2 regions of the Mesorhizobium sp. M0239 genome follow, and region 1 is predicted to be linked to the other one. Evidence: riboswitches for the same ligand, from Rfam matches in the RefSeq annotation. Region 1 holds a riboswitch; the other holds the start of a gene.
What was found. A riboswitch is a leader RNA that binds a small molecule or an ion and turns the genes downstream of it on or off. The one in region 1 is predicted to bind thiamine pyrophosphate.
Positions count from the first base shown of each region.

Region 1 (7,639 bases):
TGTTGAGTGCGTCGATCAGCAGCGTCGTACCGCTGTTGCCGGCATGGCCCTCCAGCAAGGCACGCACCAGCAGGACCAGCGAACCGCAATTCATGATGCTGATGATGGCGGTCATGGTCAGGGCTGTTCTGCGGATCATGACCCGAAACTGGCCGATCGCATGCCACTCGTGGTCCTCGACCGCCTTTCGGGTAGCGGCCTGTGTCCAGGCGGTGGCCACCGACAAGGGCAGCAGCAGGGCCGCCTCCAGCGCGGGCGCCACCCAGCGCGGCCCGAATGAGAGATTGTTGATGACCAGAAGCTGCAGGCAGATGATGACGAGAACGGCCGCACGGGCCATCCAGAAATCGAGCGCACGGTAATGAATGACGGCATGGTGGTGGCGCATTTTTCAAATCCTGGATGCTTTTTTGGGGACGGGAGCCGGTCAGGCGTAGGCGACACCTGCCGCGATCACGCCCAAGGCGCCATGCCCGGCATGTTCAGGGTGCTGCGGGATGGCGTGTTCCATTGTTGTCTTGCTGGCATGTGATGACGGGAGAGGCGGCATGGTGGCGCGAAACTCTGCCTCAATCTTGGTTTTGCCATGGTCGGCCAAGTATACATTTTCGTAAGCTTCAAGTCTGGGCTGTTCGTAAAACCGTCCGGTGTGATTTATCCACCGCATGACGCGAATCGACGAACCCATGAACGGTTGGCTGCCGGTCGGCAGTTCTGTTCCAGGCGACTGGCGGCAGTCGTCGATCTGGCCGGGTCTGATGCGCTATCCAGAAGCCGGCCTGGCGCTTTTATGCCTGACGCAGATCCTGTGCTGGACCGTGGTTCCGGCGCTTGTCGATGCCGCCCCGCCCGGCGATGTCGTCGAGAGCTTCATGTGGGGCCGCGAATGGGTGCTTTTGACCTACAAGCATCCGCAGCTCCCCGGCTGGCTGCTCGAGATCAGCCATCTTCTGACCGGATCGTTCCGCTGGCCGCAATATCTGCTCGCCCAGCTTGTCGTCTCGGCGACCTTCGTCTTCGTCTACCTGCTGGCCCGCGACATGCTCGGGAGAACCCGCGCGCTGGCCGCCGTGCTTTTGATGCCGTCATTGTATTTCTTCGGCTGGCCGACACCGCAGTTCAATCATGATTACGCGCAGATGCCCTTCTGGGCCGCAATCTGCTGGCTGCTGTGGCGTGCGGGCCGTGGCGGTGGGCCGGGCTGGTGGCTGCCGCTCGGACTGGTGTCGGGCGTCGGGCTCTATGCCAAGTTTTCCACCGGGTTGCTGTTGCTCTTCGGGGCGATCTGGCTGTTGTCGGACACACGGGCACGCAACCGGCTCGCCACGCCCTGGCCCTGGCTTGGGCTCGCGGTTTTCCTCGCCGTCGCCGCGCCGCTGGCCGTCCAGCTCTACCGCATCGATTTCCTGCCGCTGACCTATGTCGCCGGCCGCGATGAATGGGTGTTGGTCCACCGCGCCCGCCTTTACTATATCGGTGTCCAAATGGCGGGGCTCTGCGGCTTATTGCTGGTGCTGTCGATATCGGGGCTGTTGCGGCGTTCGCCCGCGCCGGAACAGCCCATCGAGAGCGGCGCGCTGGCCTATCTCGTGTGGATGGGGCTTGGTCCGGCGGTGCTTGTCATGGTGGCTTCGCTGTTCACCGGCGCCGGCGAGGCGTGGGGCGCGCCGATGTACAATCTGGTCGGCGTTGTGGCGCTCGCCTTGCTGGGTCATCGGCTCGGCGCCGTCGAACTGCGACGGCTGGCGATCTGCGCGTTCGCCTGCATCCTCGGCATGTCCGGTGCCTATGCGGGCATCCGCTGGACGAGTTGCAATTTGCGCGGGCGCATGGATGCCGTCTGCTGGCCAGCGCGGCAGATTTCGGACGAAGCCGAGGCGGTCTGGCACGCGGCGGTGCCCGGTCGGCTCGACATCGTCGGCGGCGATACCCGCATCGCGTTGCTGGCGGGCCTCAACGCCTATGACAAGCCGTCGATCTTCACCGACCTCGACATGCGGCTCGCCCCCTGGATCACCAGCCAGCGGCTGCGCGATCACGGCATGCTCCTGGTCTGGCCCGGGAGCGGCGTGCCACCTCGGCTGCTGGCGTGGCTGGGCAACATCCCCGTCAAGACCGTTCTTTTCGACTGGTCGCTCAGGGCACCACCGGTGGCGATCAGCTTTGCCGCCATTCCGCCTGGCATGAAGCTACCGGGTTTGATCGACAGGCTCGCCCAAACGAGCAACTGAAGTAGATCCACCGCGTCCGCTGGACGAAGCAGGTGACAATGCCCATTTATGGCGAGACCACTTGCTTTTACGCAATTCCAGACGGAAAACCGCTACACACTTTTCCTGGAATTGCTTTTGAGGAGACGTGACATGGCGACTTCGACCGAACGTGCAGTCCTTGCCGGCGGCTGTTTCTGGGGCATGCAGGATTTGATACGGCGCTATCCCGGCGTCATCTCCACCCGTGTCGGCTACAGCGGCGGCGACGTGCTCAACGCCACCTACCGCAACCACGGCACCCACGCAGAAGCCATCGAGATCAATTTCGATCCGGCCATCATAAGCTTTCGCACGCTGCTGGAACGCTTTTTCCAGATCCACGATCCGACGACCCGCAACCGCCAGGGCAACGATGTCGGGACGAGTTATCGCTCGGCGATCTATTACACCAGCGACGAACAGAAGCGCGTCGCCGAGGACACCATCGCCGATGTCGATGCCTCGGGCCTGTGGCCGGGCAAGGTCGTCACCGAAGTCGCACCCGTTGGTCCATTCTGGGAAGCCGAGCCCGAGCATCAGGACTATCTGGAGAAATATCCCGACGGATACACCTGCCACTTCGTCAGGCCAGGCTGGAAGCTGCCGGTTCGCGAGACGGCGGTTTCGTAGATTTGCAACTGCGATTTGCCCTGCATTGCTGCTCGACGGTGTCGTCGAGCAGATCATCGCATCCAAACCCCTTTCGGTCAGCGCGGCTTGTCGCGTCGGTGAAGCCATCGAGCTTTCACCAATGTGCGAAAGCGCCCTTCGAACACCTTCGTCAACGGCGAATGCGGATGCGGTAGGCAAACACGGTCAGGCGGTTGACAGCCTGCCGTATCGCGGTCCAACTGCGCAGGAAGAGTTGATTTCGGGAGACGGGCCGTGAAAAAAGTTTACGAAAAGCCAGTGTTTGTAAAACGCGAGCGTCTTTCGGTTGTCACTGCCTTGGCATCGCCTTCCACTCAGCCGACCTGACAAGCTCGCCCTGACCTGTCGGCCCGTTTGAGCCGCCGAAGATGAGGCCGATCGAATCGACCGATCACTCGGAGCCGATCACAGCCGTTTTTGTCCTCGATATCTCTAACTATACGGGGCCTCTGCTCGCCGGCTGGCTAGAGGCTGGAAATGCAATTGGCGCGATCATCGTGCCCGGGTTCCGGCGTCGTCCCACCGGTTTCAGCATTGGCAATTTCCGGCGAAGGCTTCAACGCAAGCTGCTGCTCAGGCGGTTTATCGGTAACACGCCTGTCAAGTTGATCGAATTTGGCCGCCCTTACGATTGGAATGCGCTTGGTCGGCAATTGTCTGACGTCCGCGCCGATGTGCTGGTCTGCTACACTTTGCCTGTCTTGATCCCTCAAGAGGTTCTTGGCCATTTTTCCAAAGGCGGGGTCAACCTCCACCCGGCGCTGCTCCCCGACTATCGAGGGCCCCACCCGATCCAGCGCTTGGCCGTGGACGGCCGGCATGCGGCTCATGGCGGCGTCACGCTCCACAAGATGTCCGCCGGTTTTGACGAGGGTGACATTCTCGGGCAGGTGCCGTTTTCCGAAGCTGACTGGACATCGAGAGAAGCCCTGGTCGACAGCACGGCAACCGCTATGCGGATTCTGGTGAGCGAGGCGGTGCCGACCTACTGCCGGGGGCTGTTGTCAGGAATGCCGCAACCGAAAGGCGATTTCGTCTGGGCGCGGCTTCAGCCCAGCCACCTGATAATCTCGCCGGCCATGTCGGTCGAGCATGTTGTACGGCTATGGCATGTGCTTGGCCTTCTGCCAGGCATCTATCTTGAAATCGGAACGCGCAAAGTCAGGCTGGGATTCCAGATCAGAAGGCTGGGGCCCTGCACAGGAAAGGCCCCGGTCAGGCGGTGGGGAACAGTGGAATTTGATCTCGCCAACGGTCGGGTCCTGTATTTTACCTACGGTAGAGTGCTCAAACGGCTGCTCAATTCGAAACACCTATTTTCGCGCCCGCCCGCCGGGAGACCCGCTCCAGAAATCCGGCTGTTCGGCAAAGCGAGTGCTGCGGACCAGAAAAACGGATGAAGTCGCTGGGCGATGCCCAGCGGCTTCATCCGTTTGCGACGTGGTTACTTGCCACAATGATTATCGTTTACCGTTGGCGCCGTCGCGTTACCATCGGCGTCCGGCTGCGCGCCTTGCGGGTTGGTCGGGCAATTCTGATCCGCGTTCGAATTCATGTCCCCTACCGTGCCAGTCGTGCTGTTGGTCGTGCCCGGGTCGACAGTGTCCGGCTCGATCGTATTCGGGGAAGCCGGCGTGTTCGGCTCAACCGTCACCGACTTGCCGCTGCCGCTTCCATTTGCGTTGTTGCTGCCGGCGCTTTGCGCCATGGCTGACGTGGCCAGACCAATGGTGAGAACCGAAGCTGCGAGGATTTTCATGAACATGGTTTGTCTCCATTTCTGTGAAGTCGTCGCTTATTTTCTACGAAAGTGATCGCGTTGCGACTGTGGGGACAACCGGTCGCGGCGGCGAAGGTTCCCGACAAAATTCCGCTCAGGCGCACCGTGACTGGCGCAATGCTTTTGGCGCAGTGCTCTGAAAAAACGGCTTTCCCTTGAACTCGAATGATGCTTTAAGGCGCACATCCACAGGGGTGCTCCGTACGGTCGGGGCTGAGACGGGGGCGGCAAGCCCACAGACCCTAGAAGCTGATCTGGGTAATACCAGCGGAGCGAGGCGGGCGATGTTTTGAGGCGCACAGATTTCCCTATACCCCATGACCGACGATTTCGTCGGTGTCATTCTTGGCGCGCTCGGTGCGCTCGATCCCTGGCGCGACAAGCTCAGGATCGAGACCGACGACATCTCGACCTTGCTGGTCGGGTCGCCCGAAGTGCTGTTTCCCGCCATGCGCGACCTCTTCGTGGCGGCGGCACGTAGCGGCAAACATTGCGTGTTGTCGGCCACCATCTCGCGCGGGTGCCCTGGCGAGCCGGATGATCCGATCTGCCGCTCCGATGCACTTGGCGGGCCTGTCGGGCCACTCGGCCCGCGCAAGGATGCGGCCATCGCGGCGGTGCGCAATGCTGCTGCCACCGGCCAGCCGGCGGCGGCGCAGTTCTCGCTCTATGTGATGGGCACCGACGACCACATGGACGAGATCTACGGCTGCATCGATTTTCTCAAGCAGTCCGGCGTCTATGAGCGTTCCAAGCATTTCTGCACGAAACTGCGCGGTGATGCCGGTGCGATCTTTTCGGCGCTGGACGAGGCCTTCTGCCGCTTCGGACCAGGCGCCGGCCACGTAACCCTCGACGTCACGGTCTCGGCCAACAGCCCGTCGGCTGTCTGAAGCTGCCGCCGCCTCCGCGCGGCCGTCAAAGGTTATCTCCCGTGGTCTCATCATCATTCGCTTCGCGCCCGATCGCGGGCCTTCTTGTCAAGGCAATGCCGGCCATGATCTCGGTCGGTTTGCTCCTAGTGGCGTGGGAGCTTTATGCCACCTATTCCGGCATCAGGCCGACGATACTGCCGGCGCCGTCGCGCGTTTTCGAGCAAGCGCTGCTCAATCGCCAGGCGCTGGCCGACAACGCCATTCCGACCATCGGCGCCACGCTGCTCGGCTTTGCCTGTTCGCTCAGCGCCGCCTTCGTGCTGTCGATGCTGGTCGACTTCTTCCAGCCGCTGCGGCGTGCGCTGTTTCCCGTCTTAATCGTCAGCCAGACCTTGCCGCTGGTGGCCATCGCGCCGCTGGTGGTGCTGTGGTTCGGCTTCGGGCTGGCGCCCAAGATCATGCTGGTGGCGCTGGTTACCTTCTTTCCGATGCTGGTTGCATTGGTCGAGGGTTATGAGTCGACCGAGGCCGAGATCGGGCAAATGCTGCGCGCCATGGGGGCAGGGCGCTGGCGCATCTTCGTGCTGGCACGGCTGCCTTCGGCGCTGCCCTATTTCTTCGCTGGCTTGAGGATCTCCATCACCTACGCCGTGGTCGGCGCGATCTTCGCCGAATATGCGGGGGCCGCGAAGGGGCTGGGCATCTACATGCTCAACGCCAAGAACAATTTCCGTCCTGACCTGGTTCTTGCCGGCGTCGGAGTGAGCGCTGCCCTGACCCTTGTCCTGTTCGGGTTGACTGTACTGCTGCAGCGCCTTGCGATGCCCTGGGAGCGGGCCGGCAAGGAAACCGCCGGGAAGGGAGCCTGGCGATGAGCCGGCTGGAACTGCGGCACGTGCGCAAGGCGTTCGGTCGGCTCGACGTGCTGGCCGATATTTCGCTTAGCGTCGGCGCTGGTGAATTCGTCTCGATTCTTGGACCCTCGGGCGCCGGCAAATCGACGCTGTTCCAGCTTCTGACCGGCGCCGAGCATGGCGAGGGCGAGATGTTGTTCGACGGCGCGCCGCTCGACGACCACGGCAGGCATTTCGCCTTCATGCCGCAGCGTGACGCGCTGATGCCGTGGCGGCGCATCCTCGACAACGCGACGCTCGGGCTCGAAGTCCAAGGCATGAGGAGACAGGCGGCGCGGGTGCGCGTTGCGCCGTTGTTTGCCGAATTCGGGCTTGCCGGCTTCGAGCGGCATTTTCCAGCGCAACTGTCCGGCGGTATGCGCCAGCGCGCGGCCTTGCTGCGCACGGTGGTGCAGCAACGCGACATGCTTTTGCTCGACGAGCCGTTCGGCGCGCTCGACGCGCTGACCCGCACGGCCATGCAGCGCTGGCTGGAACAGATGTGGCGGCATCATCGCTGGACGGCGCTCCTGATCACCCATGACGTGCGCGAAGCCGTGTTCCTGTCCGACCGCATCTATGTGCTGTCGGCGCGCCCGGCCCGCATCGTGCGTGAAATCAAGGTGCCGCTGCCGCGCCCGCGCAGCCTTGGCGGCGATGCCGCGCGCCAGGCAAGTACGCTCGAGGCCGAGATTCTCGACATCATCGTCAACGCCTCCCCATCCAAAGGACACGATCATGACTGACTTGACGCGCCGGCAGGCCTTGTTGCTGACCCTTGCCACAGGCCTTCCGCTCATTGCCGGATCGGGGCGAGCCCAAGCACAATCGGCACAAAAGGTCACCGTTGCCCTCGACTGGACGGTCAACACCAACCACATCGGACTGTTCGTCGCCCGCGACAAGGGCTTCTATCGCGAGGCCGGGCTCGAGGTCGACATCCTGCCTTACAGCGATACCGGTGCGGGCACGCTGGTTGCAAATCGCGTCGCCGATTTCGGCATCAACGGCACCATCAGCCTGTTCACCCAGAGAACCGCCGGAGCGGACCTGAAGGGCGTCTATGCGGTGGTGCAATCGGAAACCGGCCGCGTGGTCCTCAATGCGGCCCGCAGCGAGATAGTAAGCCCGAGAAACCTTGACGGCCTGACCTATGGCGGCTTCGGCAGCGCCTGGGAAAACGCCCTG
Region 1 covers NZ_JAMYSG010000029.1:53,062-60,700, reverse strand. Annotated here, with positions in the region: gene NKI99_RS26305 (hypothetical protein) at 1-388, opposite strand, end outside; gene NKI99_RS26300 (hypothetical protein) at 428-688, opposite strand; gene NKI99_RS26295 (glycosyltransferase family 39 protein) at 687-2,231, shown strand; gene msrA (peptide-methionine (S)-S-oxide reductase MsrA) at 2,364-2,882, shown strand; gene NKI99_RS26285 (hypothetical protein) at 2,908-3,141, shown strand; gene NKI99_RS26280 (formyltransferase family protein) at 3,272-4,303, shown strand; gene NKI99_RS26275 (RodZ family helix-turn-helix domain-containing protein) at 4,348-4,668, opposite strand; TPP riboswitch at 4,864-4,977, shown strand; gene NKI99_RS26270 (YkoF family thiamine/hydroxymethylpyrimidine-binding protein) at 4,986-5,576, shown strand; gene NKI99_RS26265 (ABC transporter permease) at 5,672-6,433, shown strand; gene NKI99_RS26260 (ABC transporter ATP-binding protein) at 6,430-7,197, shown strand; gene NKI99_RS26255 (ABC transporter substrate-binding protein) at 7,190-7,639, shown strand, end outside.

Region 2 (7,639 bases), on a different contig from region 1:
ATTTCCATGGCCTCCAAATTCCGCCATTACGGCCTGCCGCTCGGCGACCTGGTTCAGGAGGGTCATGTCGGACTGCTCGAGGCCGCCGCCCGCTTCGAGCCGGAGCGCGAGGTGCGGTTCTCGACCTATGCGACATGGTGGATTCGCGCCTCGATGCAGGACTATATCCTGCGCAACTGGTCTATCGTGCGTGGTGGCACCAGCTCGGCCCAGAAGGCGCTGTTCTTCAATTTGCGACGCCTGCGCGCGCGGTTGGCGAATGGCACGGAGCCGCTCTCCAACGCCACGCTCTATCGCGAGGTGTCGGAGGCGCTTGGCGTCTCCGAAGCCGATGTGGCGATGATGGATTCGCGGCTCTCGGCGCCCGACTCCTCGCTCAACATGCCTATTGCCGACGATGCGGGTTCGACCGAGCGCATGGATTTCCTGATTTCGGACGATCCGCTGCCCGACGAGATCGTCGGCGACAAGATCGATGTCGCGCGCCGCTCGCTCTGGCTGAGGGAGGCGCTTCGCGCGCTCAACGCACGGGAACTGAGGATCATCGAGGAACGGCGGCTGAACGACGAGGGCGCCACACTCGAAGCGCTCGGCGAAACGCTCGGCATCTCCAAGGAACGCGTCCGCCAGATCGAGGCCCGCGCCATGGAAAAGCTCAAGGTCGCATTGGTGAAGCAGAATCCGGAGTTCATGGCGACTGCCGCCTGAACGGCGGCAGGCGTCCAGCGGCGCCTACTTGTCGGTGACGATCTTGACCTTGTCGCCGGCCGAAACGGCGGCACCCGGCGACAGCGCATTGAGCACGCGGAACAGGTCGAGCTTGCGGTCGACGCCGACCATCTGCGCCGAAAGCGAACCCATCGTCTGCCCAGGCTGGACGGTGACGACGCGGATGTGCAGCGGCTTCAGCGCCGCCTTTTCGGCAGCGCTCAAAATCCGGAACGAGCCGCTGACCGAGCGGGCGATCGTGTCCAGCGACGTGCTGGCGGAAGGGGCCGCGGTCAGCAGCCGGTAGACCTGGCCGCCGGCGCGGATGACCGCAATGTCGAACTGCCAGCCTTCGGCGCCGGCATGCGCGGTCGCCGCCTCATTGCCGTTGATGGTTTCCTGCTTGACGCTGCTGTCGACGAGACCAGCCACCCAGCCGCTGCGGATATAGTCCGTCAGCGCCCGGTTCTTGTCGATGGAAACGCCATCGAAACGGATCGCTATGTCGCCGGGGCCGGTGGCCGTCACCGCTGCCGCCGAATTGTCGATGATGAAGCCGTCCGGCACCGTGAACGACACGCCAAGGCCCGGGTGCAGGAAGGTTTCGCCGCGCACATAGCCTTCCTCGGGTGTGTCGCCATAGAGCAGGCCGTCTATGCCGGCGAGGAAGGAATCGCGGTCGCGCGTGCCGACGCCCGGCGCGCCGAACTGGCGGGCATGGCGCTGCGCCAGATCGATGCGCTGCGGCGTGTTGGGGTGCGTGGCCAGGAAGTCCAGGCTGGCATCGGTGGCGCCGCTGATCGAGCGGAAATCGGTATAGGCCGACATCGATTGAAGGAAGCGGCCTGCGGCGAAAGGATCGTAGCCGGCCTCGCCGATCGATTTGATGCCGATGGCGTCGGCTTCCAGCTCCTGGTTGCGCGAAAATTGCGCCAGCCTCAGCTTGCCACGGATCAACGCCGCCTTGGCGGTCGGGCTGTCGCCGAGCACGTCCGAAACCACCTTGGTGGCCAGGCCTTCCTCGGCCTCCAGTTGCTGGCGCTGCAGGCCGTGATTGGCGGTGACGTGGCCCATCTCATGCGCGATGACGGCGGCAAGCTCGGCCGAATCATTGGCCAGCGCCAGGAGGCCGCGGGTGATGTAGAGATAGCCGCCCGGCAGCGCGAATGCGTTGACGTTGGGCGAATTTAAAATGGTGATGCGATAGGTCTGTGTCGGGTTGGCGGACACCACCGTCAAACTACCGACCACCTTGGCGACCATGCGTTCGAGCTTGGGGTCGGAATATTCACCGCCATAAGTCGCCAGGATGCGCGGGTGCTGCGCCTTGGCCAATTCGGCGAGCTTGTTGTTGGCGCCGACATTGTCCACCGTGATCGGCTTGTCGGAAGGCTGGAAGCCGGATTCCTGAACTTCCGGCGGCGTGAACATCTGGCAGCTTGCCAACGCCACGGCAAAGCCAGCCAGCGCGAGAAAGCGCGCCAGCGGTTTCATTCCCAATGTGTTAGCGCCGATCGCCAGAACGGCTTCCTTTCGGGTCCCGGCGCATGATCACGAAAATCGGGGGCGATCTTCGGAACGTGTCATGCGCTATCTCAAACTGCTGCAGCATCCGTGCCCGTCCCTTACGGCGGCGGCGGATACTGCAGGCAAATCACGGCCTGTGCCGGACCGGTAGGGCGACCTAGCCACACTCCCCCGGTCATGGCAAGCAAACGCCACATCGCCTGGAGCCGGTTTGACCGTAAATTATGTCCGCTTCCGGGCAACATCGCGTGATGTGGAATATCCAGCACCCGCGCCGATATAGCGCCGGAACGCCTCCGGACCAGCCCCGGTAAAGAAATCATCAGCCTTGCCGGTTGCCACCACCAACCCATTGTCGACAAACACCATGTGCTCGCCGATGCGGCGTGCATCCTCGGGCTGGTGGGTGACAAATAGCACCGTCATGACGCGTTCGGCATGAACGGCAGCAACCAGATCCAGCATCTCGTCGCGCAAAGCGGGTCCGAGCGAAGCGAAGGGCTCGTCGAGCAGCAACACCGGTCGGTCGCGCACCAGCACGCGGGCCAGTGCGACGCGCTGGCGTTCGCCCCCGGAGAGCTCGCGCGGCAGGCGTTTCTCCTTGCCCGCGAGACCGGTGCGCGCAAGCGCCTCGGCGACCGCGGCGCGGTCCGCCTCGGTCAGTCCCAGGGAGGGCGAGCGGCCGAGCCCGACATTCTGCTCGACGGAAAGATGCGCGAAGAGATTGTTCTCCTGGAACACCATCGACACCGGCCGCGCCGAGGCCGGCTCGGCGCTGACATCGGCCCCGCCGATCAGCACGCGGCCCGATTGTGGGGTCTCGAAGCCGGCGACCAGATTGAGCAGTGTCGACTTGCCCGAACCGCTCGGACCCATGATGGCGGTGATCTTCGCCGTGGCGAACTCGACGTCGAAGACAAGTGGCGCATCGCCATAGCTGCCATAACTGAACGACACATTGTCTAGCCGCACCGGCGCGCCCTTTTCGAGCCTGTTGGCCGCCCTCTCACGCATCGCGGACCTTCTCCCTTCCCAGCCAGTGCGCCGCCACGATCAACGCGAGACAGACGAAGCCGAGCAGCAGTGCCAGGCCGGCGGCATCCTCGGTGCGGTAGCTGCCCATCCGTGCCAGAAGAAGGTAGGGCAATGTCTGCACGGAATCACTGCCGAACAGGGCAATGACACCGAGATCGCCGAGCGACAGCGCCATGGCGAAAGCGAAGGCCGTGGCGAGCGGTCGCCGCAGCGACGGCCAGTCGACCAGCATCAGCCGGTTCCAGCCCGCAATGCCGAGCTGTGCGCAGAGCCGTTCGTGACGCTCGCTCGCCGCATCATAGGCGGGACGCACGGCGCGCAGGGCGAACGGCATCGCCATCACCGCATTGACGGTGACGACCATGACCGGGGCGATGGCAAAGACATCGCCGGCATGGCGCAGCAACACGAACCAGCCGGCGCCGACGACGATCGGCGGCACGACAAGGACAAAACCGGCGCCTGTATCGGTGGCGCGTTCGAGCAGTGTCTTTGCGCCGGCACGGCGGTTCAGCGCCAGTGCCCGCCGCGCCATGGTCAGCGCCAGCGACAGCATCACCGAAAGCAGCGCCGACAGAAAGGCGAGCGCCGCGCTGGTCAGCGTTGCCTGCCGGACAGTGGCCTCTCTGGCCAAACGGCCGAGGTCCGCACCCAACCCGGCCACCACGGTTGCCGCCATCGGCCCAACGACGAACAGCAGCGCCAGGATGATGACTAGCGCGTTCAACCAGGTCTCGCTCCGATTGACCGAGAGATAGCGGCGTTGCGCGACCGGCAAATTGGTGTCGCCGACCACATTGGCGCCCAGGCGCGTCAGGGTCAGCACAACGATAAAGGTCAAGGCGATCTGCAACAGCGTCAATGTAACGGCCCGGGCGGGATCGAAATCGAAGCGCAGCGCCTGGTAGATGCCGACCTCAAGCGTCGTCGCGGCCGGCCCGCCGCCGAGCGTCAGCACGATGGTGAAGGATGTGATGCAGAGCATGAACACCAGCCCGGCGACGCCGGGCAGTGCGGCGCGCAGCGTTGGCCATTCGATCAGCCGGAACGCCGGCCGCGCCGCCATGCCGAGCTGGCTCGCCAACCGCCATTGGTCGGCCGGTATGGTCTGCAGCGCCTCGAGGAACAGCCGCGTCGCCAGCGGCAGGTTGAAGAAGACATGGGCGACGAGGATGCCGGACAGGCCATAGATGCCCGGCCAGCTTCCCCCGCCGATCACGGCAAGCACGCCGGCGAAATAGCCGGCACGGCCATAAAGCGCCAGGATGCCGAGTGCTGCGACAATAGCCGGCAGCGCCAACGGCACGGCGAAGATCTGCAGGATGAAGGCGCGAGCGAAGAAACGTGGGTGCCGCGACAGAGCGCGCGCCACGAACAGCGCCGGGATGACCGAAAGCAGCGTCGAGAGCGCCGCTTGCCAGAGCGTGAAGCGAATGACGCGAAGCAGATAGGGATCGAAGGTTGCCCAGGCGCCCGAGAAATCATGGGCGCCCTCGAAAAGCAGGCCAGCAAACGCGCCGCCGATCAGCAGCGCGATTGCAGCGAGCGCGAGGGTGCCAGCGGTGATGCGGGGGTCAGACGCGCGTTGCACGCTGGACCACCATTCTTTCCATCGCGGCAATTACAAAGGATTGCGTTCCTTGGCGCCCCCCTCTGTCCTGCCGGACATCTCCCCCTCCAGGGAGGAGATCGGCCGTCACCCATGCTTCCGCTAGTCTCCAACGTTGCCGGACTATAACCAGCAACGACGCTGCCAATCTCCCCCCTTGAGGGGGAGATTGCCGGCAGGCCAGAGGGGGGTGGAGTGGCGCGAACATCAAAAGAACTCGCAAGCCTACTTGCTCATCACCGCCAGCCATTCATCGACCCAAGCCTTGCGGTTGGCAGCGACCTCTTGCGGGCTGAACAGCAAGGTCTTGGTCGGCTTGACCAGTTTGTCGAAGGCCGGATTGAGCGGCTTGTCGGTCTTGCCGGCCGGGAACATCCAGTTGGTCTCGGGGATGGCATCCTGGAATTTCGGCCCGGTCATGAAGGCGATGAACTTGGCCGCCAGCGGGTTCTTGGCCCCCGCCGTGGTGATACCCGCGACTTCTATCTGCAAATACTCGCCCTCCTCGAACGACGCTGCCTGATAGCGCTCTGTCTTCTCGGCGACCATGTGGTAGGCCGGCGACGTCGTGTAGGACAGCACCATCGGCGCCTCGCCCTTGGTGAACAGCCCATAGGCCTCGCTCCAGCCCGGCGTCACGGTCAGCACTTTCGCCTTGAGCTTGGCCCAGGCCTCGGGCGCCTTGTCGCCATAGACTGACTTGACCCACAGAAGCAGACCGAGGCCCGGCGTGGAGGTGCGCGGATCCTGGATGACGATCTTGTCATCGGCACTGCCCTCGACCAGCTCTTTCAGGCTTTTCGGCGGGATCTTCAGCTTCTCGGTGTCGTAGACGACGGCGAAATATCCGTAGTCAAAGGGGACAAAAGTATCGTCGCTCCAGCCACCCGGCACGTTGACATCAGTTACGCCGCCATGCGGCGCGAACAAGCCTGACGCCTTGGCATCGGCGGTGAGATTGGTGTCGAGGCCAAGCACGATATCGGCCTTGGTCGATGCGCCTTCCAATCTGACGCGGTTGAGCAGCGCGACGCCGTCGGCGACCGAGACGAACTCGACATCGCAGCCGCATTCGGCCTCGAACTCCTTCTTCACCACGGGACCCGGACCCCAGTCGGCGGTGAAGCTATCATAGGTGTAGACGGTGAGCTTGTCCTTGGCCAAGGCCGGTCCGGACAAGGCCACGACCGTTGCTGAAACAAGAGCGTATAAAAACGTGCGCATCGGCGCCTCCTTCGTTCGAATTGAAAGGAATTGAGGCGTCGGACTGTCCGAAACGTCTAATCCCTCCGCCGGTACAAACCGGATCAGGTTCAGCGGGTTGGCGAGACTGCCTCTCAGCCGGTCCGCGAAGATCGCGTCCGGCACCCCGTTAGAGCGTTTCGACACATAGGCCGGGCCGATCCCCCATGCAAGTGGGAGTTTGCCGCCTTCCGTTTCCCGTGCCGGGCTGGTAAGGGCCACACGATATGAGCACATTCACCATCCTGCTTGGCGGCGATCTCATCCGCACGCCACGGCTCGACCGCCAGGCCGAAGGCTCCCGCGTCATCGCCGCCGACGCCGGCATCGGGCATGCGCGGCTGCTGGGTCTCGTGCCCGAACTGTGGGTGGGCGATTTCGATTCCGTGCCAGCCGAGCTGCCTGACGATCTCGCTTCCGTGCCGCGCCGGACCTTCCCGGCGGAAAAGGACCAGACCGATGGCGAACTGGCCATTGCCGCCGCACTCGAGCGCGGCGCGACCCGCCTGGTGCTCGCAGGTGCTTTCGGCGGCAAGCGCGCCGACCACGCTTTCCTGCATCTGGCGCTTGCCCTGCGGCTGGCCGAGGCCGGGACTGATGTGCTCCTGACCAGCGGCGCCCAGGAAGGCATCCCGCTGCTGCGCGGAACGGCCGGCTTCGACTATGCCGATGGCACGCTGTTTTCGGTGCTCGGCTTTTCCGAGCTCGCCGGCCTGACCGTCACCGGCGCCAAATGGCCGCTGAACCACGTCAAGGTGGTGTTCGGTTCGTCGCTGACCATCTCCAACGAGGTCAAGTCCGACAAGACCGGGGGCCGCCTCGAAATCGCGCTCGGCCATGGCCGCGCGATGCTGCTCGCTCATCCCTATCCCTTACCTGAAAGCTGACATGGCCCCGCCTCTTCTCAACCTCGACGGGATAAAACTGACCTTCGGCGGCACGCCGCTGCTCGACGGCGCCGCCTTGACGGCTTCGGCCGGCGACAAGATCGCACTGGTCGGCCGCAACGGGTCGGGCAAGTCGACCCTGCTGAAGATCGCCGCTGGCCTGATCGAGCCGCAGGATGGCGAGGTGTTCCGCCAGCCTTCGGCGACCGTCCGCTATCTGCCGCAGATGCCCGACATGGAAGGTTTTGCCACCGTCCGCGCCTATGTCGAGGCCGGGCTTGGCCCCGCCGACGATCCCTACCGCGCCAGCTATCTGATGGAGCATCTCGGACTGTCGGGCGAGGAGCGGCCCAACGATCTGTCGGGCGGCGAGGCGAGGCGCGCTGCCCTTGCCCGCGTCATGGCGCCGGAGCCAGACATCCTGCTGCTCGATGAGCCGACCAACCATCTCGACCTCTCGGTCATCGAATGGCTGGAAGAAGAACTCATCCGCACCTCCTCGGCACTGATCGTCATCTCGCACGACCGCCGCTTTCTCGAACGTGTGTCGCGCGCCACCATCTGGCTCGATCGCGGCCAGACCCGCAGGCTGGACAAGGGCTTTGGCCATTTCGAGGAATGGCGCGACCTG
Region 2 covers NZ_JAMYSG010000013.1:158,393-166,031, reverse strand. Annotated here, with positions in the region: gene NKI99_RS16045 (RNA polymerase factor sigma-32) at 1-708, shown strand, start outside; gene NKI99_RS16040 (M48 family metalloprotease) at 733-2,202, opposite strand; gene thiQ (thiamine ABC transporter ATP-binding protein) at 2,458-3,249, opposite strand; gene thiP (thiamine/thiamine pyrophosphate ABC transporter permease) at 3,242-4,861, opposite strand; gene thiB (thiamine ABC transporter substrate binding subunit) at 5,105-6,103, opposite strand; TPP riboswitch at 6,147-6,261, opposite strand; gene NKI99_RS16020 (thiamine diphosphokinase) at 6,349-7,008, shown strand; gene NKI99_RS16015 (ABC-F family ATP-binding cassette domain-containing protein) at 7,010-7,639, shown strand, end outside.
Region 2: another riboswitch for thiamine pyrophosphate. It lies ahead of thiB (thiamine ABC transporter substrate binding subunit); the one in region 1 lies ahead of NKI99_RS26270 (YkoF family thiamine/hydroxymethylpyrimidine-binding protein).